2 regions of the Pseudomonas trivialis genome follow, and region 1 is predicted to be linked to the other one. Evidence: riboswitches for the same ligand, from Rfam matches in the RefSeq annotation. Region 1 holds a riboswitch; the other holds the start of a gene.
The links. Region 1 has a riboswitch for cobalamin ahead of VRB54_RS09915 (CbtB domain-containing protein). Riboswitches for the same ligand answer to the same signal wherever they lie in the genome.
Positions count from the first base shown of each region.

Region 2: linked by a shared signal. The riboswitch ahead of cobO (cob(I)yrinic acid a,c-diamide adenosyltransferase) and the one ahead of VRB54_RS09915 (CbtB domain-containing protein) in region 1 are both predicted to bind cobalamin.

Region 1 is NZ_CP142151.1:2,196,852-2,208,373, reverse strand. It holds gene VRB54_RS09920 (M10 family metallopeptidase C-terminal domain-containing protein) at 20-1,522, opposite strand; cobalamin riboswitch at 1,592-1,806, shown strand; gene VRB54_RS09915 (CbtB domain-containing protein) at 1,901-2,089, shown strand; gene VRB54_RS09910 (CbtA family protein) at 2,101-2,793, shown strand; gene VRB54_RS09905 (cobalamin biosynthesis protein) at 2,790-3,182, shown strand; gene cobM (precorrin-4 C(11)-methyltransferase) at 3,252-3,998, shown strand; gene nfuA (Fe-S biogenesis protein NfuA) at 4,145-4,729, opposite strand; gene VRB54_RS09890 (fatty acid cis/trans isomerase) at 4,830-7,121, opposite strand; gene metH (methionine synthase) at 7,287-10,997, shown strand; gene VRB54_RS09880 (ABC transporter substrate-binding protein) at 11,034-11,522, opposite strand, start outside.
Region 2 is NZ_CP142151.1:3,857,486-3,869,007, reverse strand. It holds gene VRB54_RS16855 (DUF3108 domain-containing protein) at 1-269, opposite strand, end outside; gene purN (phosphoribosylglycinamide formyltransferase) at 278-928, opposite strand; gene purM (phosphoribosylformylglycinamidine cyclo-ligase) at 928-1,986, opposite strand; gene VRB54_RS16840 (DUF2066 domain-containing protein) at 2,344-3,384, shown strand; gene VRB54_RS16835 (AI-2E family transporter) at 3,421-4,494, shown strand; gene hda (DnaA regulatory inactivator Hda) at 4,698-5,402, shown strand; gene VRB54_RS16825 (C40 family peptidase) at 5,612-6,241, shown strand; gene VRB54_RS16820 (C40 family peptidase) at 6,386-6,931, shown strand; gene VRB54_RS16815 (sorbosone dehydrogenase family protein) at 7,055-8,368, opposite strand; cobalamin riboswitch at 8,468-8,722, shown strand; gene cobO (cob(I)yrinic acid a,c-diamide adenosyltransferase) at 8,803-9,414, shown strand; gene VRB54_RS16805 (cobyrinate a,c-diamide synthase) at 9,411-10,766, shown strand; gene bluB (5,6-dimethylbenzimidazole synthase) at 10,763-11,413, shown strand; gene cbiB (adenosylcobinamide-phosphate synthase CbiB) at 11,410-11,522, shown strand, end outside.

The DNA of each region.
Region 1 (11,522 bases):
CCGGGACCCGCACGCCGATCTACACATAGCGATGTTTGATGGGCACATCCGTCACGATGTCGGCGAGCGCGATGCGCCCCTGGCTTTCAACGTAGAAATCAATTTCGCCATTGCCTGTCAGGTCAAGCACCAGCCACGACTCGTTTTTTTGCGGATCGTAGCCCAGCCCCGCCTCCCCTGGTCGGCCGGAAAGCCGGTTGACGAAAGTGAGGTCGTGGAGGCCATGCTTGCGCAGCAATCCGGAAATATCGATTTTATCCTGGCCGGTGACGAAGTCCGTCAACAGGTCGGTGCTGCGTAACGTCGAATCGGTGGCGGTGTCGTACACGAAGGTATCGCGGCCTGCGCCGCCCTGCAGACGATCGGCGCCGCCACCGCCTTCAAGCCGGTTGTCGGCGGCGTTGCCGGTCAACACATCGTTGCCGGAACCGCCGATAGCGTTCTCCACGGTAACGTCCCTGGCGATGGAGACATTGCCCTTCTTCCCGCCGACATTGGAGAAGGTTTCAGCATTCAGATTGATCACCTGATTCTGGTAATAGCCGGAGAAATCCAGCGTATCGTTACCGCCGCCGTCCCAGACGCAGAAAACGGCGCCGTCCCGCGGGGATACCAGTGAAAGATCGTCTCGCCGGGTATTGGAATTGAAGCCGTAGGTGGTATCCGTGTTACGGGTCTTGTAATTGGCGCCGTAGGCCTTTTGGGCCCAGGCAATGTCAGTCATCAACGGTGCCGAGGCGTACTCGCCCTGGTGATCATGATCCGTATTGCTCGCTTCGAAATAGCTCATGACCGAGTAGGCCCGGCTGTCCTCTGCAAAAACGGCATGCTCTGTGTAGTTGCTCGGGCCCCGCGACGCGTCGTAGTCACCGGTATGGGCAGCGCCCAGCAAGTGGCCGATTTCGTGGGTCAGCGTTTGGCGCCCATAGCCGTTTACGGAGGGCGCGCGATTGACCCAGTGGCTTGAGTTCAGGCGCACCCGCCCAGAAGTTTCGGAAAACATGGCATCGGCAAAGGTTGTCTCCGAGCTATTGACGAAACGTAACAGGGCCTCGGGCGCAACGGCGTCTTCCTCGAACTCGATATTTGCAATATCAGACCAGGACTGCATTGAAAGACGGGCCTGTTCCTGTTGCGTTTTATTGAACCTGGTTTCCACCGGATCAATGTCGCGGAACGTATAACCCACGCGCAGTAACTTATCGCCATTAAGATCCTGCAATCTGCGCTGCCTTCGATCAATCTGGTCTGCAGCTTGGCGGGTGGCCCAGGACGGTTTGCTGGAAACCGCATGATAATGCGCCTTGCCCTGCGGGCCAGCGGATTCAGCACTCGGGTTTATAATATGTTGATTAACAATTGGCGCATTAAAACTGGCACGAGATATAACAGACATAAAAAACCTTATTAACTTAATGGACGACATAAACTTCAGCGCGACCACCTTCCAATAACCAACACTAAAAAAGAAGTGCGCCAGGCCCATAAAACAATTGAAAATATTACTTGGCAAAAACGCCATTACGTCGCGCCCTCGACGAATATTCGTTATTGCCCGCCTCAATTGACGCCCCGGTCATACTCGTGTTTTCCTGTACATCTTGTTTCGGGTGCCCTTCACAGGGTGAAACGGGAAACCGGTGAGTCATGGCCTGCGATACCAGGGTATGACGAGTCCGGTGCTGCCCCCGCAACGGTAAGCGAGTGAAGCGTCAGATCCACTGTGCCAGCAGGCATGGGAAGGCGATGCTTTTTGACCCAGCGTCCCTCGCAAGCCCGGAGACCGGCCCGAAAATCAGATAACAAACCCGCGGTGGGCGGGCGCTGTTCAAACCCCGCGTGCCCCGCTCGCGGGGTTTTCATGCGCTCGTTTCGCCCAGACACTTGATAGGGACGCGCCATGTCGATCATCAGCAGCACCTCACCCGCCGCCAGCCACACCGCCACCCTGAGCCAACGCCTCACCGCCGCCATTGGCGCGTCGATCCTCGGCGCATGCCTGGTGTATTTCGCCGGGTTCTCGCATATCGAGGCGGTGCACAACGCTGCCCACGATACTCGCCACAGCGCCGCATTCCCGTGCCACTGAGGCCTGCCGACATGATCAAGCGTATTGCGCAAACCGCCGGCTTTACCGGCCTGCTGGCCGCCCTGCTGCTGACTCTGCTGCAAAGCTTCTGGGTCGCCCCGTTGATTCTGCAGGCCGAAACCTTCGAGAAAGCGCCAGCTGCAACCGAGGTGGCGCATGAGCGCACTGCCCATAGCCACGACGCCGAAGCCTGGGAGCCGGAAGATGGCTGGCAGCGTGTGCTGTCCACCACCGGCGGCAACCTGGTGGTGGCAGTGGGTTTCGCGCTGATGTTGGCCGGTCTCTACACCCTGCGCGCCCCAACCCGCACGGCCCAGGGACTGTTGTGGGGCCTGGCCGGGTACGCGACGTTTGTGCTGGCGCCCACCCTGGGCCTGCCGCCCGAATTGCCGGGCACTGCCGCCGCCGACCTTGCACTGCGCCAGACCTGGTGGATCGGTACCGCCGCCTCCACGGCTGCGGGTATTGCGCTGATCGTGTTCGGCCGCAACTGGCTGCTTAAGATTCTCGGCGTGGCGATCCTTGCAGTGCCCCATGTGATCGGTGCGCCGCAGCCCGAAGTGCATGCAATGCTGGCCCCGGAGGCCCTCGAGGCGCAGTTCAAGATCGCGTCGCAATTGACCAACATCGCATTCTGGCTGGCTCTGGGCCTGATCAGCGCCTGGCTGTTCCGGCGCAACCGCGACGGTCAATACTCGGCATGATTCTGGCGGTAGGCCTGGGTTGTCAGCGCGGTTGTGATGTTTACACCCTGCTGGCTCTGCTTGACGGCGCCCTTGCCGAGACGGGTATCGAGCGCCAGCGTGTCACCGCGCTGGCCAGCATCGATCGCAAACAGGATGAGCCTGGGCTGATCGCTCTGGCCCAGCGGCTGCAATTGCCATTGCAGTGTTTCAGCGCTGCGCAATTGGCGATTTATGAGGATCGCCTGAGCCACAAATCAGCCGTCGCCTTTGCCCACACCGGTTGCCATGGCATTGCCGAAAGTGCCGCCCTCGCCCTGGCAGAACAGCTGTCGGGCGCCCCTGCCCGCCTGTTGATCAGCCGCAGAAACAACGCCAGGGCAACCTTTGCATTGGCCTGCGCCGGCTGAAACCTCGATAATCACCCTCCTTGATCATGAGCAGTCTTCATGCTCGTCCCATTTCCAACAGGAACTCCCATGACCGTCTACTTTATCGGTGCAGGCCCCGGCGACCCGGAATTGATCACCGTCAAGGGCCAGCGGTTGATCCGCAGTTGCCCGGTGATCATCTACGCCGGCTCGCTGGTACCGGCGGCGGTACTGGAGGGGCATCAGGCACATCAGGTGGTCAACAGCGCCGAACTGCACCTGGAACAGATCATCGCGTTGATCGAGGTCGCCCACGCCAGCGGCCAGGATGTGGCCCGCGTGCACTCCGGCGATCCAAGCCTGTACGGGGCGATTGGCGAACAGATCCGTCATTTGCGCAAGCTGGGCATTCCGTTCCAGATCATCCCGGGCGTCACGGCGGTAGCCGCCTGCGCCGCGCTGCTGGAAACCGAACTGACCCTGCCGGACATCGCCCAGAGCGTGATCCTGACCCGCTACGCCGACAAGACCCGCATGCCGGACGGCGAAGACTTCGACAGCCTGGCGCGCCATGGCACCACAATGGCGATTCATCTGGGGGTCAATCACCTGGAGAAGATCGTTGCCGAACTGCTGCCGCACTATGGCGCCGACTGTCCGATTGCTGTGGTGCACCGGGCAACGTGGCCGGATCAGGACTGGGTAGCGGGCACGCTCAGTGATATTGCCGGAAAAGTCGCAGCCAAGGGCTTTCGGCGTACGGCGTTGATCGTGGTGGGCAGGGTGCTGGCCAGTGACAGTTTTGGTGATTCGTCGCTGTATCGCGCGGGTCATGCTCACCTCTACCGTCCTTGAATGAACGCGGGGCAAAACGGTGGGAGGGAGCAAGCCCACTCCCCTATTTGATCTGATTGATTGGATAGCAGGTGTAAGCTTCTGAATTCAAGGCATAAAAAACGGCGCTCACGGGCGCCGTTTTTTGTTTGCAGTGAACACCTTACTCAGTAGTAGGCGTTTTCTTTCTGCGTGTGGTCGGTCACGTCGCGAACGCCCTTGAGCTCCGGAATGCGCTCAAGCAAGGTGCGCTCAATGCCTTCGCGCAGGGTCACGTCCGCCTGGCCGCAACCTTGGCAGCCGCCGCCGAACTTGAGAACGGCGATACCGTCATCGACCACGTCGATCAGGCTGACCTGGCCGCCGTGGCTGGCCAGCCCCGGGTTGATCTCGGTTTGCAGGTAGTAATTGATGCGCTCATTGACCGGGCTGTCGGCGTTGACGTTCGGCACCTTGGCGTTGGGTGCCTTGATCGTCAACTGGCCGCCCATGCGGTCGGTGGCGTAGTCGACCACGGCATCGTCCAGGAAGGCTTCGCTGAAGGCGTCGATGTAGGCGGTGAAGCTTTTGAGCCCCAGCGCGGTGTCTTCAGGTTTCTCTTCGCCAGGCTTGCAGTAGGCAATGCACGTCTCGGCGTACTGGGTACCGGGCTGGGTGATGAAGACGCGGATGCCGATACCCGGGGTGTTCTGCTTGGACAGCAGGTCAGCCAGGTAATCGTGGGCGGCGTCGGTAATGGTTATGGCAGTCATGGAAACTCCTCACAGGCTTGGGGGGAGTTTACGCCAAATTATTACGCAGGTACAAAGTCCGAGTGTTTTTGTCGGGATAGTGACAAGGCAATCGGCACGCTCACAGATTCTCATAGCGGTTCATGTCCAATACGCCTTCTTCCACCGGCGTGGTTTCGCGCAGGTACTGCGACAAATCGTGAAAATACTGCCAGAACTGCGGATGACTGCGGCGCACGCCCCAGTGGTCGACGATTTTTTCAAAGCCTGCGGCATCCGTGACCTGCTCCAGTTCAGCCACGAACTCGGGTACTTCACGAGCCTTGAGCGCGAACATGAAGTTCGGGTAGCTGCTGAGTACGCCTGGATAAACGGTCAAGGTGTCCAGGCCTGGCTGATAGCGGTAGGCCTCGCCCAGCAAAAACGCCACGTTGCTGTGGGCGCGGTTGCGCAAAAGGCTGTAGACCTGGTGCCTGCCGCTGGCCGTTTCGACAAGCAGCATCGTCGCTTCGGGCAATTGCTCGATGACCTTGAGCCCGGCGGCCGGGCGCGAGGTAACGCGGCTCAGCGCCTGTTCCGCATCCTGCAACGCAGGCTCAATGCCATCGCGCGAACAATAGGCGCCCGAACAGCGGTTGATCGGGTCGGGATTGGCATTCAACGCGGCATAACGCGTGAGCAACTGCCGGGCAAAATCTCGTTTCGGGTGTTTTTCATCCAGGTGCAGGCCGGTGGGCTTGTCGTCATCAATGGCCTCGTAATCCAGCCACATCTTGAGCTTGCCACTGTTCTGATACCAATCGTCGAGGAAATCCTCACGGCTATCGGCTGGCATCAGGCGCAAGAAATTCTGCTCGGCGCCATTGCGGATCAGGTCGAAATACAGTCGGGTCTGGGCCTGGTGTGCCACGTTGCCGAACACATCGAAATTTACGGCCAACTGGTAATAGGTGCGCTCAAGCAACGGGTAATCGAACAGCCACATCGTCTGCGGCACTTCACCGATCAGGCCTTTGGTCACCGACGCGCTGTCGAAGTGGCGGAAGATGCTCAGCAAGGCATTGTCATTGCCAGCCCACAGGGTCGACCACCCCGGCGGCGGCAGGTCGGCGTAGCTGTCCCGGCGTAACGCTTCGTAGCGGTTGCGCCTGTCGCGGTAACTCAGCCACAACCCCAGCACGCTGCCCACATCGTCGTTCTGCCCCGGCATCGCCAGCAGCGGCGTGGCCTGCCCGCGATAACGCGCATCGGTGATATACAGATCATGGTCGGGGTCCTGGAACAGTGTCCAGAAGTTGTCGCGGATCACGTCCGTGGCGATCTGCCCACGGCATACCGGCCCGCGAATGAAAGTGCGCACGAAGTATTCGGCGTTATCGAGCATGAACTGGTAGCGCGCCCTGGCCGGGATGGCTTCGAAGGTTTCGAAGGGGTTGGCACGGCGACCGGGGCCGTAGCCCGGCAGTGCGGTCACTTGCCAATCACCGGCATAGAAAAGTTGCTTGATGCGCGCCATCTTCGCCGCGCTGAACGGGTAAGTGATATGGGTTTTATGCACGATCACCCCCTGCACCGGCCACAGGCGGTAGTACACCCGGGTGCCGGGGTCATCGTTCGGGCGGCGCGTGGCGATCAGGTCGATGGGCTGCCCGCTTGGCGTACGCGAGCGCACCCACTGGAAGAAATGCCTCGGCTCGCCGTTCTGGAAATAGATATGTGCCAGATACAGATGTTCAAACAGCCAACGGGCCACCAGACTTTCGCGGGCACCGGGCTGATTGAACAGGTTTTCCCACTGCTGAACCTGCAGCGCCTCCCTGGCACTCGGCGCCAGGCCTTGCTCGTCAATCGGCGCGCCGGACGCCAGCCAACGCTGCAGCGTCTGGTATTGCTGGTCGGTCAGGCCGGTCACCGCCAGCGGCATGCCTTCTTTGGGGTGGGCACCTGCATAGGCGTTGAACTCGGCTGGGGTTGCGCACATGTTTGCGCGATTCAGGCCCAGAGCAATCTCGTCGGGCAGCTTGGCGTTGGCTTGCAGCGGCGCGTTGTGCCCCAGCTCCAGCATGCGCGCCATCAGCGCCGCCTGGCTGCCCTGAGCGTCCAGCACCGAATAAAAGCCCTTCTGCTGCCAGGCCTGTTTACCGAATGCGTCGTAGAACAAACGCGTGCTCGGCGCCGCCTGGCTGCGCTCGCCGTCATACACCGGCATTTTACTTGCGCCCCGCGCTGCGCCCTCGGCACTGCCCAGGTTAAGCTGGCACGCTGAGTCATAGCAGGCATGGCAGGCCACGCATTTCTCGGTAAAAATCGGTTGAATGTCGCGGGTGTAGGAGATCGCTGCGGCGGGACCTTCTGCGTAAGCGCTGCCGGCGATCAAGGCCAGGGCGGCGCTGACGATAAAACGAAGTGACATGTATCCGGTCCCGATTCAATGCGTGCGATATGAAGTGCCAGCGATTCTACCGGGCCAGCCGCCGCACCAACATGAACGATATTCATGAAAAACCGCACATGCTCAAAATCGGCACAGGTTTGCTATGATTCACGCCCTCCGTAATGCCTGACCCAGAGTAGTCCCATGTCCGATCGTAGCGCTCGCCTGCAAGCCCTTCACCAAGCCCTCAAGGACCGTATCCTGATCCTCGACGGCGGCATGGGCACGATGATCCAGAGCTACAAGCTCGAAGAGCAGGATTATCGCGGCAAGCGCTTCGCCGACTGGCCGAGCGACGTCAAGGGTAACAACGACCTGCTGGTGATTACCCGCCCGGACGTGATCGGCGGTATCGAAAAGGCCTACCTGGACGCCGGCGCCGACATTCTGGAAACCAATACCTTCAACGCCACGCGCATCTCCATGGCCGACTACGGCATGGAAGAACTGGCCTATGAACTGAACGTGGAAGGCGCACGCCTGGCGCGCCAGGTGGCCGACGCCAAGACCCTGGAAAACCCGGCCAAGCCGCGCTTCGTCGCCGGCGTGCTCGGCCCTACCAGCCGCACCTGCTCGCTGTCGCCGGACGTGAACAACCCCGGCTATCGCAACGTAACCTTCGATGAGTTGGTGGAAAACTACACCGAGGCTACCAAAGGCCTGATCGAAGGCGGCGCCGACCTGATCCTGATCGAGACCATCTTCGACACCCTCAACGCCAAGGCTGCGATCTTCGCCGTGCAGGGTGTGTTCGAGGAACTGGATGTCGAACTGCCGATCATGATTTCCGGCACCATCACCGACGCCTCCGGCCGCACCCTCTCGGGCCAGACCACCGAAGCGTTCTGGAACTCCGTGGCCCACGCCAAACCGATTTCCGTGGGCCTGAACTGCGCCCTCGGTGCCAGCGACCTGCGCCCTTACCTGGAAGAGCTGTCGAACAAGGCCAACACCCATGTGTCCGCGCACCCCAATGCCGGCCTGCCCAACGAATTCGGCGAGTACGATGAACTGCCATCGGAAACGGCCAAGGTCATCGAAGAGTTCGCCCAAAGTGGCTTCCTCAATATCGTCGGCGGCTGCTGCGGCACCACGCCTGGCCACATTGAAGCCATCGCCAACGCGGTGGCCGGCTATGCACCGCGTGCGATCCCGGACATTCCCAAAGCCTGCCGACTGTCGGGGCTGGAGCCGTTCACCATTGATCGCAGCTCGCTGTTCGTCAACGTCGGCGAGCGCACCAACATCACCGGTTCCGCGCGCTTTGCCCGGCTGATCCGTGAAGACAACTACACCGAAGCCCTGGAAGTTGCCCTGCAGCAGGTGGAAGCCGGCGCGCAGGTGATCGACATCAACATGGACGAGGGCATGCTCGATTCGAAGAAGGCCATGGTGACCTTCCTCAATCTGATTGCCGGCGAGCCGGACATCTCCCGCGTGCCGATCATGATCGACTCCTCCAAGTGGGAAGTGATCGAAGCCGGCCTCAAGTGCATCCAGGGCAAGGGCATCGTCAACTCCATCAGCATGAAGGAAGGCGTGGAGCAGTTCATTCATCACGCCAAACTGTGCAAGCGCTATGGCGCCGCCGTGGTGGTGATGGCCTTCGACGAAGCCGGCCAGGCCGACACCGAAGCGCGCAAGAAGGAAATCTGCAAACGCTCCTACGACATTCTGGTGAATGAAGTCGGCTTCCCGCCGGAAGACATCATCTTCGACCCGAACATCTTCGCGGTCGCCACCGGTATCGAAGAGCACAACAACTATGCCGTCGATTTCATCAACGCCTGTGCGTACATCCGCGACGAGCTGCCGTATGCGCTGACCTCCGGCGGCGTGTCCAACGTGTCGTTCTCGTTCCGTGGCAACAACCCGGTGCGCGAGGCGATCCACTCGGTGTTCCTGCTGTATGCGATCCGCAACGGCCTGACCATGGGTATCGTCAACGCCGGTCAACTGGAGATTTACGACCAGATTCCCGCCGAGTTGCGCGATGCCGTGGAAGACGTGGTGCTCAACCGCACCCCGGAAGGCACCGACGCCCTGCTCGCCATCGCCGACAAGTACAAGGGCGACGGCAGCGTCAAGGAAGCCGAGACCGAGGAATGGCGCGGCTGGCCGGTGAACAAGCGCCTGGAGCACGCGCTGGTCAAAGGCATCACCACCCACATCGTTGAAGACACCGAAGAATCGCGCCAGTCGTTCGCGCGCCCGATCGAAGTGATCGAAGGCCCGCTGATGTCCGGCATGAACATCGTCGGTGACCTGTTCGGCGCCGGCAAGATGTTCCTGCCCCAGGTGGTGAAGTCCGCCCGCGTGATGAAACAGGCCGTGGCGCATTTGATTCCGTTCATCGAGCTGGAAAAAGGCGACAAGCCGGAAGCCAAGGGCAAGATCCTGATGGCCACGGTCAAGGGTGACGTGCATGACATCGGCAAGAACATTGTCGGCGTGGTGCTCGGTTGCAATGGCTATGACATCGTGGACCTGGGTGTGATGGTGCCTGCGGAAAAAATCCTGCAGGTGGCCAAGGAACAGAAGTGCGACATCATCGGCCTCTCCGGCCTGATCACGCCGTCCCTGGATGAAATGGTGCACGTGGCCCGTGAGATGCAGCGCCAGGACTTCCACCTGCCCTTGATGATCGGCGGCGCGACCACCTCCAAGGCGCACACGGCGGTGAAAATCGAGCCCAAGTACAGCAACGACGCGGTGATCTACGTCACCGACGCCTCGCGCGCCGTGGGTGTGGCCACGCAGTTGCTGTCCAAGGAACTGAAGGCTGGTTTTGTCGAAAAAACCCGCCTGGAATACATCGACGTACGCGAGCGCACCGCCAACCGCAGTGCGCGCACCGAGCGCCTGAGCTATCCGGCCGCCATCGCCAAGAAGCCGCAGTTCGACTGGAGCAGCTACACCCCGGTGGTGCCGACCTTTACTGGCGCCAGGGTGCTGGACAACATCGACCTCAACGTGCTGGCCGACTATATCGACTGGACGCCGTTCTTTATTTCCTGGGATCTGGCCGGCAAATTCCCGCGTATCCTCACCGATGAAGTGGTGGGCGAAGCCGCGACCGCGCTGTATGCCGATGCCCGGGAAATGCTCAGGAAGCTTATCGACGAAAAACTCATCAGTGCCCGCGCGGTGTTCGGTTTCTGGCCGGCCAACCAGGTGCAGGACGACGACCTGGAAGTCTACGGCGACGACGGCCAGCCGATTGCGCGGCTGCACCACCTGCGCCAGCAAATCATCAAGACCGACGGCAAGCCGAACTTCTCTCTGGCCGACTTTGTGGCGCCCAAGGCCAGCGGTGTAACCGACTATATCGGCGGCTTCATCACCACCGCCGGCATCGGCGCCGAGGAAGTGGCCAAGGCGTATCAGGACGCGGGCGACGACTACAACTCGATCATGGTCAAGGCCCTGGCCGACCGTCTGGCCGAAGCCTGCGCCGAGTGGCTGCACCAGCAGGTGCGTAAAGAGCATTGGGGTTATGCCAGGGACGAAGCGCTGGACAACGAAGCGTTGATCAAGGAGCAGTACAGCGGCATCCGCCCTGCCCCAGGCTACCCGGCGTGCCCGGACCACACCGAGAAAGCCCAGTTGTTCCAGTTGCTGGACCCCGAAGCCCGCGAAATGCATGCCGGTCGCAGCGGCGTGTTCCTCACCGAGCACTACGCGATGTTCCCGGCGGCAGCGGTCAGCGGCTGGTACTTTGCCCACCCGCAGGCCCAGTACTTTGCCGTCGGCAAGGTCGACAAGGATCAGGTAAACAGCTACACCGCGCGCAAGGGCCAGGACCTGGCCGTGACCGAGCGCTGGCTGGCGCCGAACCTGGGTTATGACAACTAGGCTTGTCGGGGCGGTCGTGCTGCTAGCAACCGGCGTTTAACGCAGCAGCAGTTGCAGGCTGAACGGGTAACGGTAGGACGCGGGCTTGCCCACCGCCGACAACGCGCGAAAGTCCACGGCCGTCGGCGGCCCCAGTAAACGCCGGGCCTGGTTGGCATCGATCAATTGGAACAGGGCTGCCTGGCGATCGCGGCCGCCGTGGGCGTCGAGGTCCACGCCCTTGGCGTGATCATTGATCAACACCATGGCCCAGCCTCCCAGCGTGAAATGCCCGGCCACCAGGGTGGTCAGCCGTCCGTCCAGCCGCGCCTGCAGAATTTCCGGCGAGCTGTTAACGGCACTGAAGAGCACATCCTTGCCCGGCGTTCGCCCGCCCGCTTGCACCGCCTGCATCGCGCCCAGCGCCATCTCATCGTTGGCAGCCCACACCAATGCCGTCTGCGGGTTGCGCTTGAACAGCTGCGTGGCCTGCTCAAAGGCCCGCTGGCGGTTCCATTCGCCATAGACCAGTTGGCGCAGACGCAC
Region 2 (11,522 bases), 1.7 Mb from region 1:
CCACGTTCGAAGCTGTAGCTGACCGGCTGCAGGGCGTCCTTGTCGAAACGGATCACGCTGGTTTCGGTGAGGCTGGCGATCATCATGGAAGCCTTGAAGTTCAAGGTCCAGGAGCCGTTGTCATTCCTGGTAAGGCTGCGTTCGGCCGAACCGCTCATGGGCAACTGTTTCCAGTCGGCGGTGTAGCTGGCGGAGAAAGGGTGAAGGTCTGCTGCCTGCACGGCAGGCAAGGCGAACAGCGCAAAAGCGAAGAGCAGGGCGCGACGCATAAAATCTCCTAAGTTCGAATCAAGTGGCCGCTGGCCGCGAGTAACTGACCGTCCAATAATGCACCCTGTTCACCGAGAATCAACCGACCCTCGGCAAACCAGCGAACAGCCAGTGGGTAAATTCTGTGTTCCTGGGCATGAACCCGTTGCGCAAGGCTCTGCGCCGAGTCACCCGACTCTACCGGAACCACTGCCTGTACGACCAGAGGTCCGCCATCGAGTTCCTCGGTGACAAAGTGCACGCTGCAACCGTGCTCGCCGTCGCCGGCGTCAAGCGCGCGCTGATGGGTGTGCATGCCTTTGTATTTGGGCAGCAGGGAAGGGTGGATATTGAGCAGGCGCCCAGCGTAGTGCCGCACGAAGTCAGCGCTGAGGATGCGCATGAAACCGGCCAGGACCACGAGTTGGGGTTTGAAGGCGTCGATCAGTTCGATCAAGGCCGCGTCGAAGGCCTCGCGACCATCGAATGACTGGTGATCCAGCGAGCGGGTGTCGATGCCGGCGTCCCTGGCGCGTTGCAGGCCGTAGGCATCGCTGCGATTGGAAATCACCGCAGCGATGCGCACCGGGCTGTCGCCGGCGCGCGTGCTGTCGATCAAGGCCTGCAAGTTGCTGCCGGTGCCGGAAAGCAGCACCACGACATTACAGGTCCGAGGCATCAGTGAGCCTTGAGGTTCTTCAGTTCGACCTGGGCTGCGCCTTGCGCGGCGGTGGCGATCTGGCCGATCACCCAAGGCTGCTCGCCGGCTTCACGCAAGACGTTCAGCGCCGTTTCAACGTGTTCCTGTGCCACGCAGATGACCATGCCCACGCCGCAGTTGAGTACGCGGTGCATCTCGGTCTCGTCCACGTTGCCCTGCTCCTGCAGCCAGTCAAAGACTGCCGGGCGCTGCCAGCTGGCCACGTCGACAATCGCCTGGGCGCCTTTTGGCAGCACGCGCGGAATGTTGTCCAGCAGGCCGCCGCCGGTGATGTGGGCCATGGCTTTTACCGCGCCGGTGTCCTTGATCAACTTGAGCAGTGGCTTGACGTAGATGCGGGTCGGGGCCATCAGCAGGTCGGTCAGCGGCTTGCCGTCGAGCTGGGTGTTTTCGATGTCGGCGCCGGACACTTCGATGATCTTGCGGATCAGCGAGTAGCCGTTGGAGTGCGGGCCGGAGGATGGCAGGGCGAGCAGGGCGTCGCCGGCAGCGACTTTGGAGCCGTCGATGATCTCGGCTTTTTCCACCACGCCCACGCAGAAACCGGCCAGGTCGTAGTCTTCGCCTTCGTACATGCCTGGCATTTCAGCGGTTTCGCCGCCGACCAGGGAGCAACCCGACAATTCGCAGCCGGCGCCGATACCGGTCACCACCTGTGCCGCTGTGTCTACGTTCAGCTTGCCGGTGGCATAGTAGTCGAGGAAGAACAGCGGCTCGGCGCCGCACACTACCAGGTCGTTGACGCACATGGCGACCAGGTCGATGCCGATGGTGTCGTGCTTGTTCAGGTTCAGTGCCAGACGCAACTTGGTGCCCACGCCGTCGGTGCCGGACACCAGCACAGGCTGCTTGTAGCCGGCCGGGATTTCGCAGAGGGCGCCAAAACCGCCCAGGCCGCCCATGACTTCGGGGCGCGCAGTGCGCTTGGCGACGCTCTTGATGCGTTCGACCAATGCTTCACCGGCGTCGATGTCTACACCGGCGTCCTTGTAGCTCAGGGAGGGTTGCTTGCTCATGATCCAGGCCTTTAGGGGGGATTTCTGGGTAACGACCGAGCCGACGGCGGCGTTTGTGAAAAGGCCTCGACGTTGACGGTCTGCGAAGGCGCGCGATTTTATCAGGCTTGAGGGGCAGCGGCCATCCTCGGGCCGACGGGCAGGGCGATATAGGCTAAAAAAGGCCGATTAAAAAAATGCTAACCGGCCCTGCCGTGGTGCGTATTAAGGTATAGCCTTGAGCAAGCTATCGTTGTGACAGTACGAAAACTTACCGCCACCCTGTGAATGTTTTACCAATCACTGTGGTCACAGCCTGGCTGAACCGGGTGCACGCGGTCTGTTCCACCCGCTAAATTTGTCGTTCGGGAATCTTCCATGCGTTTGTGTAAATTCTTTTTTGTAGGCTGTTTGTCGTTGGTCAGCCTGGCGAGTCAAGCCGAAACCCTCAATGGTCTCTATCAAGTGCTGGAACCAGTCAGCAGTCAGTCGCCTCAGGAGCGCGATCAGGCCACCCAGCGCGCGCTGCAGACCCTGGTGATTCGCCTGACCGGCGACGCCAGGGCCGCCGAAGGCCCGGGCCTGGCGGCGATCCGCAAGGACCCGCAGCAAATCATCACGCAATACGGTTATGACGCCGGCCCGCCGGAAAGCCTGCAGGTGGATTTCGACCCGGTCAGTACTGACCGCGCGCTGCGTGACGCGGGCCTGTCGATATGGGGCAGCAATCGCCCGTCGATCCTTGGCTGGTGGCTGAACGATTCCACCGAAGGCAGCAGCCTGGTCGGTGATGGACAGCCCGTCGCCCAGGCGCTGCGCCGCGCGGCCCAGCACCGGGGCTTGCCACTGCGCTTGCCGTTGGGTGATCTGGATGAGCAGGTGGTGGCCACTGCACCGAATCTGGAAAGCGCCGACGCCACGCCGTTGCGCGCCGCTTCCGAGCGTTATGGCGCCGACGCGTTGCTCGCGGTGCATGCGCGCCAGGAAGGCAGCCAGTGGCAGGCCAAATGGCGGCTGTGGCTGGGCGATAAAAGCGAGCAGGGCACCGCGCAAGGCGCCGACACCGCTGCGGTTGCCGACGCAGTGCTGCTGGCCGTGAGCGAAAAACTCGCGCCGCGCTTTGCCGTCAAGCCTGGCGTGACCACCGAACAATTGCTGGAAGTGCAGGGCATGACCCTGGAGCGCTACGCCGCCCTCGCTCACCTGCTGGAACCCTTTGGTGTCCAGCCCAAATTAGTCGATGGCAATCGTATTGTGTATCGGGTCAACGGCAGCGCCGATCAGTTGCGCACCCAGTTGAGCCTGGCCAAATTGCAGGAGGTTCCCGCAGGTGAAGCGCCGGCCCAGCAACCCGTCGTCGATGGCACGCAACCCGCAGCGGCACCTGAACCTCAGGTGCAACTGCGTTTTCGTTGGTAAATGTTCTTCCTTATATAGAAGCAATTGGAGTGGTGTATGGCGGATACGCGTCGTTGGGTGTGGCTTGGCGGGATTGTCCTGCTGTGCGTTTTTGTGTTCCTGCTGCATTCGATCCTGACGCCGTTCCTGGTCGCGTTGTTGCTCGCCTATCTGTTCGATCCGGTCGTGGATCGCCTGGAAAAGCTCGGCCTGTCGCGGACCCTTGGCGTAGTGACGGTGTTCGCGCTGTTCACGTTGATCATCACCGCGCTGGTGCTGGTGCTGGTGCCGATGCTGGCCAAGCAGCTGTTTCGCTTGTACGAGCTGGCGCCGCAGATGCTCGACTGGCTGCAACACACGGCGATGCCGTGGGCTCAGACCAAACTCGGTCTGTCGGAAGGGTTCTGGAAGTTCGACAAGGTCAAGGCCGCGATCAGCGAGCATATGGGCCAAACCACCGACATCGTCGGTGTGGTGCTCAGCCAGGCCACGGCTTCCAGCCTGGCGCTGATCGGCTGGCTGACGAATCTGGTACTGATTCCGGTGGTGGCGTTCTACCTGCTGCGCGACTGGGACATCATGATGGCCAAGATTCGCGGCCTGCTGCCGCGAGACAGCGAGGAGCGCGTGGTATCACTGGCGGCAGAGTGCCATGAAGTGCTGGGTGCATTCGTGCGTGGCCAGTTGTTGGTGATGCTGGCACTGGGCATCATCTACGCGGCCGGGCTAATGGCCATCGGCCTGGAGCTGGGCCTGTTGATCGGCCTGATCGCGGGTCTGGCTGCCATTGTGCCGTACATGGGCTTTGTGATCGGGATCGGCGCGGCGCTGGTGGCCGGATTGTTCCAGTTCGGCGGCGACCTGTACCCGATGCTGGGGATTGTCGCGGTGTTCATGGTCGGCCAGGCCCTTGAAGGCATGGTGCTGACGCCCCTGCTGGTGGGTGATCGGATCGGCCTGCACCCGGTGGCGGTGATCTTTGCGATCCTGGCGGGCGGTGAGCTGTTCGGTTTTACCGGCATCCTGCTGGCTTTGCCTGTGGCGGCGGTGATTATGGTGTTGGTGCGTCATGTGCACGTGCTGTACAAGGATTCGGATGTGTACACGGGTGTCGAAGACCCCGAGCTGTAATCGCAGTGCGACAAACCCGGCTCATGGCCGGGTTTGTTGTTTATGAGGTGGGCGCGTCAAACACTCCGTGCAAACCGGCAGGTTAGCGCAAACCTTTGATTTTGCTTGTGGTCTGCTGCATTGTGCGCCCGGCGTCACGGGTATAGACTTTGCCAACTTTACACAGAGGCCACTAGCGGTTCGATGGGAGCCGTTCAGTCAGCATGAAACCGATTCAGCTGCCCCTAGGTGTGCGTCTGCGTGATGACGCAACCTTTATCAATTACTACCCAGGCGCCAATGCCGCAGCACTCGGCTATGTCGAGCGGCTATGCGAAGCCGACGCCGGGTGGACCGAAAGCCTGATCTATCTGTGGGGCAAGCATGGCGTGGGACGTACCCACCTGTTGCAGGCCGCGTGCCTGCGCTTCGAGCAGATGGGCGAGCCGGCGGTGTATCTGCCGCTGGCCGAGCTGATGGACCGTGGCATCGGCATCTTCGACAACCTCGAGCAATACGAACTGGTGTGCCTGGATGACCTGCAGGTCATCGCCGGCAAGGCGCAGTGGGAAGAAGCCTTGTTCCATCTGTTCAACCGCCTGCGTGACAGCGGCAGGCGCCTGTTGATTGCCGCCTCCACCTCGCCCCGGGAATTGCCGGTCAAACTGGCCGACCTCAAGTCACGCCTCACCCTGGCGCTGATCTTTCAGATGCGTCCCTTGTCCGACGAAGACAAATTGCGGGCCCTGCAATTACGCGCATCCCGTCGCGGCCTGCACCTTACCGACGAAGTCGGGCATTTTATTCTCACCCGTGGCACCCGCAGCATGAGCGCGTTGTTCGATTTGCTCGAACAACTTGACCAGGCCTCCCTGCAGGCACAAAGAAAATTGACGATCCCTTTTCTCAAAGAGACGTTGGGCTGGTAACCGGTTGATTCGCAACGGTTCGGCATTTTTCAGGCGCCAGAAATCCTGCGTTTTAGCCTCGCCGGCTACGCATTTTGCTCATTAAATGGAATTACGGCTTAGATGGCGCAGTCCAATCGCCAAGTCACATAGACCTCGATTGAATTTGCAAATCGATCCGATAGCGGGCATAGTCTCGGCTTCTTTACATACCAGCCACGGTCGTGCCCATGCTAAATCGCTTCGCACCCCTCGTGCCTCTCGCACTTGTCACCCTGTTGTTTGGTTGCGCCTCCCAGCCCCAGCAAGTGGCTGTCCAGCAAAAACCACAGGTTCAAAGCCAGGCAAAATTCGTTGCTGCTCAGTCTGCTTCTGTTTACGAAGAAGAGCTGGCAACCGAAAAAGAGCTGACCGATTTCTCCGGCAGCAAGCCTTACCAGCTTCCGGTGCTGGCCGACAGCATCCTGGAACGCGGCATGTCGCTGATCGGTACCCGTTACCGTTTCGGCGGTACCTCTGAAGCCGGCTTCGATTGCAGCGGTTTCATCGGTTATCTGTTTCGTGAAGAGGCGGGCATGAATCTGCCACGCTCGACGCGCGAAATGATCAACGTGAAAGCACCGTTGGTCGCACGCAACAACCTCAAGCCTGGCGATCTGCTTTTCTTCAGTACAGCGGGCCGTGGTCGTGTCAGCCACGCCGGTATCTACCTGGGCGATAACCAGTTTATCCACTCCAGCAGCCGTCGCAGTGGCGGTGTTCGAGTCGACAGCCTGGGCGACAGCTACTGGAGCAAGACCTTCATTGAAGCCAAGCGCGCACTGGCCATGGCCCCGTCCACAGTGACCGCCAGTAAGTAAAGTTAAAGTGATACTTGAAGTTTGACGCGTAAGCGCTAGAATCCCTGGACATTGTTGTAATCCGTTCGCGCGAGCTTTGCTTGCGCGTTCTGGTTTTCAGCGTACGGCAGCGAAAGCCGCATCCAGACCAGGATTGTTCTGCCCATGTCGACCTCGGCCCGCCTCATGCTTCTTGTTTGCGCCGCGCTGCTCAGCGCCTGCGCAAGCCGTCCACCGCCGCCGGCGCCTGTCGCCGTCAAGCCCAAGCCGGTGTTCAACTACGCTGCCACCCAGAGTTTCTCGCCTGCGGCCGAAGACGTGCTTTTCCGTGCACTCGGCCTGGTTGGCACACCCTATCGCTGGGGCGGTAATACGCCGGACTCGGGATTCGATTGCAGTGGCCTGATCGGGTTCGTCTATCGTGATGCGGCCGGTATTTCCCTGCCGCGTACTACCCGCGAACTGATCGTGATGCGCGCCCAGGATGTGAGTGAGCAGAACCTGCAGACCGGTGATTTGCTGTTCTTCGCCACCGGCGGCGGTTCCCGCGTCAGCCATGCGGGCATCTACGTGGGTGAAGGTCGTTTCGTGCACGCGCCACAAACCGGCGGCACAGTGAAGCTGGATACCCTGTCCAAGGCGTATTGGCAGAATGCGTACCTGAGCGCCAAGCGCGTATTGCCGGCCGAGCATCTGGCGCGCAATCCTTAACGCTGAAACCAGGATCCACATGTGGGAGGGGGCTTGCTCCCGATGACGGTGCTTCAGTCCAGGAACTTATTGACTGACCCACTGCTATCGGGAGCAAACCCCCTCTCACCTTTTTTGTGGCGTTTATTTAGCTGCTGAAACTCGCCACACCTTATTCCCCACATCATCAGCCACCAGCAGATCCCCCTGCTGATCGATCACCACGCCCACCGGCCGGCCCATGGCTTTCTCGTCCTTGTCGAGGAAGCCGGTCAGCACGTCCACCGGCTGCCCCTTGGGTTGCCCGCCTTCGAACGGCACGAAGATCACCTTGTAGCCACTGTGCGGCTTGCGGTTCCACGAGCCGTGCTGGCCGATGAACGCGCCGTTGCTGAATGGCGCCGGGAGTTTACTGCCTTCGGCAAAGGTCAGGCCCAGTGAAGCGGTATGCGGGCCCACGGCGTAGTCCGGCGCAATGGCCTTGGCGACAAGCTCCGGGTGCTGCGGCGTCACGCGCACATCCACATGCTGACCGTAGTAACTGAACGGCCAGCCATAAAAGCCGCCATCCTTGACCGAAGTGATGTAGTCCGGCACCAGGTCGCTGCCGATTTCGTCGCGCTCGTTGACTGCCGTCCACAGTTTGCCGCTTTGCGGTTCCCAGGCCATGCCGTTGGGGTTGCGCAAGCCTGAGGCGAAAATCCGGTGCTGGCCGGTGGCGCGGTCAACTTCCCAGATCGCTGCGCGGCCTTGTTCGGCTTCCAGGCCGTTTTCGCCGACGTTACTGTTGGAGCCGACACTCACGTACAGCTTGCTGCCGTCCTTGCTCGCCACCACGTTTTTTGTCCAGTGGTGGTTCAGCGGGCCGCCCGGCAAATCGACGACCGTTGTGCCCTGGGTTTTGATCGCGGTTTCGCCCGGCTGATAGGCAAAGCGCAGCAGTTTGTCCGAGTCGGTCACGTAGAGGTCGTTGCCCACCAGGGTCATGCCGAATGGCGAGTTGAGATTTTCCAGGAACACTGTGCGTGTCTCGGCCACACCGTCATGGTCGGCATCGCGCAGCAGAGTGATGCGGTTCGGGCTCGGCACGCCAGCGCCGGCGCGGCCCATGACTTTTTCCATCACCCAGCCGCGAATACCCTTGGCATCATCCGGCATGGGCGGCGCGTTGGTTTCGGCCACCAGCACGTCGCCATTGGGCAACACATACAGCCAGCGCGGGTGGTCCAGGCCTTCGGCGAACGCGGCCACCTGAGTGCCGGCGGCGGCCGTCGGCTTGGCGCCTTCAGGCCAGCCGATGGCCGGTGCGATGTTCACGGTGGGGATCAGCGTCTTGTTCGGCTGCGGCAATTTGGGCGACGGCCCGGTGCCATCCGAGACCTGCAACGTCGAGCTTTCACCGCAGGCGGCGAGGGTGCCGGCGAGCATGATGAGTAGGGCGAGTCTTGTTTTATGCATGATTTTCTCCTGAATGCCTGTAAGGGTAGAGGATTGCCTGCGCGGGATGGTTCAAGTGCCAGGCCAGCTTTAATTGACGCTCCACCCCCAACCCACTAACCTTCGCCGCTTGTTCCAGGTGCTCCGTGGCGCGTGCGTCGACAGAGTGAAACAGGGAAGCCGGTGAGTGAGCGCACTTGTACACAGTGCTGCCGCGATCCCGGCGCTGCCCCCGCAACGGTAAATGAGTCAAAACGGTGCTGTTTGCCACTGTATCGTGCGCGATATGGGAAGGCGCGCCGCCGGCCTGCCTGCGCTTGATACGTGCAGGCGCCGCTCATGAGTCCGGAGACCGGCCTTGAACATTCAACAGCATCACGGTGGGCGATGCTTGGCTGTCTGTATGCGCTTGTTTCCTGCCCGCCGTTTTTGTCCAGCCCCAACGGAGAGCTGCCATGACCGATTCCCCCGAACGCGACGAGCGCCATCTGGCGCGCATGCTGCGCAAAAAAGCCGTGATCGACGAGCGCATCGCCAATTCGCCGAATGAGTGCGGCTTGCTGCTGGTGCTCACCGGCAACGGCAAAGGCAAGAGCAGCTCGGCCTTCGGCATGCTGGCCCGCGCCATGGGCCATGGCATGCAGTGCGGCGTGGTGCAGTTCATCAAGGGGCGTTTCAGCACCGGCGAAGAGATGTTCTTCCGCCGTTTCCCCGAGCAGGTGCGCTTTCACGTGATGGGCGAAGGCTTCACCTGGGAAACCCAGGACCGCCAGCGCGACATCGCCGCCGCCGAGGCCGCCTGGGCGGTGTCCCGGGCGATGCTGCAAGACCCCTCCATCGGCCTGGTGGTGCTGGACGAACTGAACATCGCCCTCAAGCACGGCTACCTCAACCTCGATCAGGTCCTCAGCGACCTGCAGGCCCGCCCGCCGATGCAACACGTGGTGGTCACCGGCCGTGGCGCCAAGCCCGAGCTGATTGAAATGGGCGATACCGTCACCGAAATGGGCATGCTCAAGCACGCATTCCAGGCCGGTATCAAGGCTCAGAAGGGCGTCGAACTTTGAATCAGCCCCGTCATTGCCCGGCCGTTCTGATCGCCGCACCGGCGTCCGGCCAGGGCAAAACCACTGTGACTGCCGCCCTGGCACGCTTGCACCGCAACCTTGGGCGCAAGGTGCGCGTGTTCAAGTGCGGCCCGGACTTCCTCGACCCGATGATCCACGAGCGCGCCAGTGGTGCGCCGGTGTATCAGTTGGACATGTGGATGGTGGGCGAGCAGGAAAGTCGTCGCCTGTTGTGGGAAGCGGCGGGCGAGGCCGACCTTATTCTGATTGAAGGCGTCATGGGCCTGTTCGACGGCACGCCCTCCAGCGCCGACCTGGCGCGACATTTCGGCGTGCCGGTGCTCGGCGTGATCGACGGCACCGCCATGGCGCAGACTTTCGGCGCACTGGCTCTGGGCCTGGCGCGCTACCAGCCGGATCTACCGTTCGCTGGCGTACTGGCCAACCGGGTCGGTACCCTGCGCCATGCGCAACTGCTCGAAGGCAGCCTCACCGAAGGCCTGCGCTGGTACGGCGCGCTGTCCCGCGAGACCGGTATCGAACTGCCCAGCCGCCACCTGGGCCTGGTGCAGGCCAGTGAACTCAATGACCTCGACGCGCGCCTGGACGCCGCCGCCCAGGCCTTGGGCAGCAGTTGCGAAGTGGCGGTGCCGCCGCCGGTGACCTTTGCCGTGCCTGAAATGATCGAGGCCGAGCCGCTGCTCGCCGGCGTGCGCATTGCCATTGCTCGGGACGAAGCGTTTGCCTTCACCTATGGCGCCAGCCTGGACCTGTTGCGGGCGATGGGCGCCGAGCTGACGTTCTTTTCTCCGCTCCACGATAGCCAGCTGCCTGAGGCCGACAGCCTCTACCTGCCCGGTGGTTACCCGGAGCTGCACCACCAGGCGCTGTCGCACAATACCTCGATGCTCGCGTCCATTCGCGCCCATCACGCGGCGAACAAACCCTTGCTCGCCGAGTGTGGGGGCATGTTGTACCTGCTCGACTCGCTCACCGACGTCGACGGCACCCGCGCCGAACTGGTGGGCCTGTTGCAGGGCGATGCGGTGATGCAGAAAAAACTGGCAGCGCTGGCGCTGCAGAGTGTCGAGCTGCCGGAGGGCACGTTGCGCGGGCATACCTATCACCACTCCTTGACCAGCACCGAGTGGCAGCCGATCGCCCGTGGCCTGAGCCCCAATGGCGGGCGCGGCGCCGAGGCGGTGTATCGGCAGGGACGCATGACCGCTTCCTATGTGCACTTTTACTTTCCGTCGAATCCGGCGGCGGTGGCCGCGCTTTTTGCGCCGGACCTCAAGACAGCGTTCACAGATCAAACGGTGGGAGCGGGCTTGCCCGCGACAGGGCCATGACCGACCACGCATTCCCCCAGGCCGAGCGCGACGCCGTCTACCGCGCCATCGCCGAACGCCGTGACATGCGTCACTTCAGCGGTGGCACGGTCACACCCGAATTACTGCAGCGCCTGCTCCAGGCCGCACACCAGGCCCCCAGTGTCGGCCTGATGCAGCCGTGGCGGTTTATCCGTATCAGCGACCGCTCGTTGCGCGGGCGGATTCAGCAACTGGTGGAAGAGGAGCGCGTGCGCACCGCCCAGGCCCTGGGGGAGTGCTCCGACCAGTTCATGAAGCTCAAGGTCGAAGGCATCCATGACTGTGCTGAAGTGCTGGTGGCGGCGCTGATGGATGACCGTGAGCGGCATATCTTCGGCCGTCGCACCTTGCCGGAAATGGACATGGCCTCGCTGTCCTGCGCGATCCAGAACCTGTGGCTGGCAGCACGGGTGGAAGGGCTGGGCATGGGCTGGGTGTCGCTGTTCGAGCCCCAGGCCCTGGCCGACCTGCTGGGCTTGCCGCCAGGCGCCAAACCCCTGGCCGTGTTGTGCCTGGGCCCGGTCGCCGAGTTTTATCCGGCGCCGATGCTGCAGCTTGAAGGCTGGCGCGAGCCGCAACCCTTGAGTGACATGCTGTATGAAAATGCGTGGGGAGTGAGTCAATGAGTGTGGCCTTGCTGTGCGTCGCTGCGGTGGCGCTGGACGCGCTGCTGGGTGAGCCCCGGCGCTGGCATCCGCTGGTGGCGTTTGGCAATTTCGCCGGGCGTATCGAGCA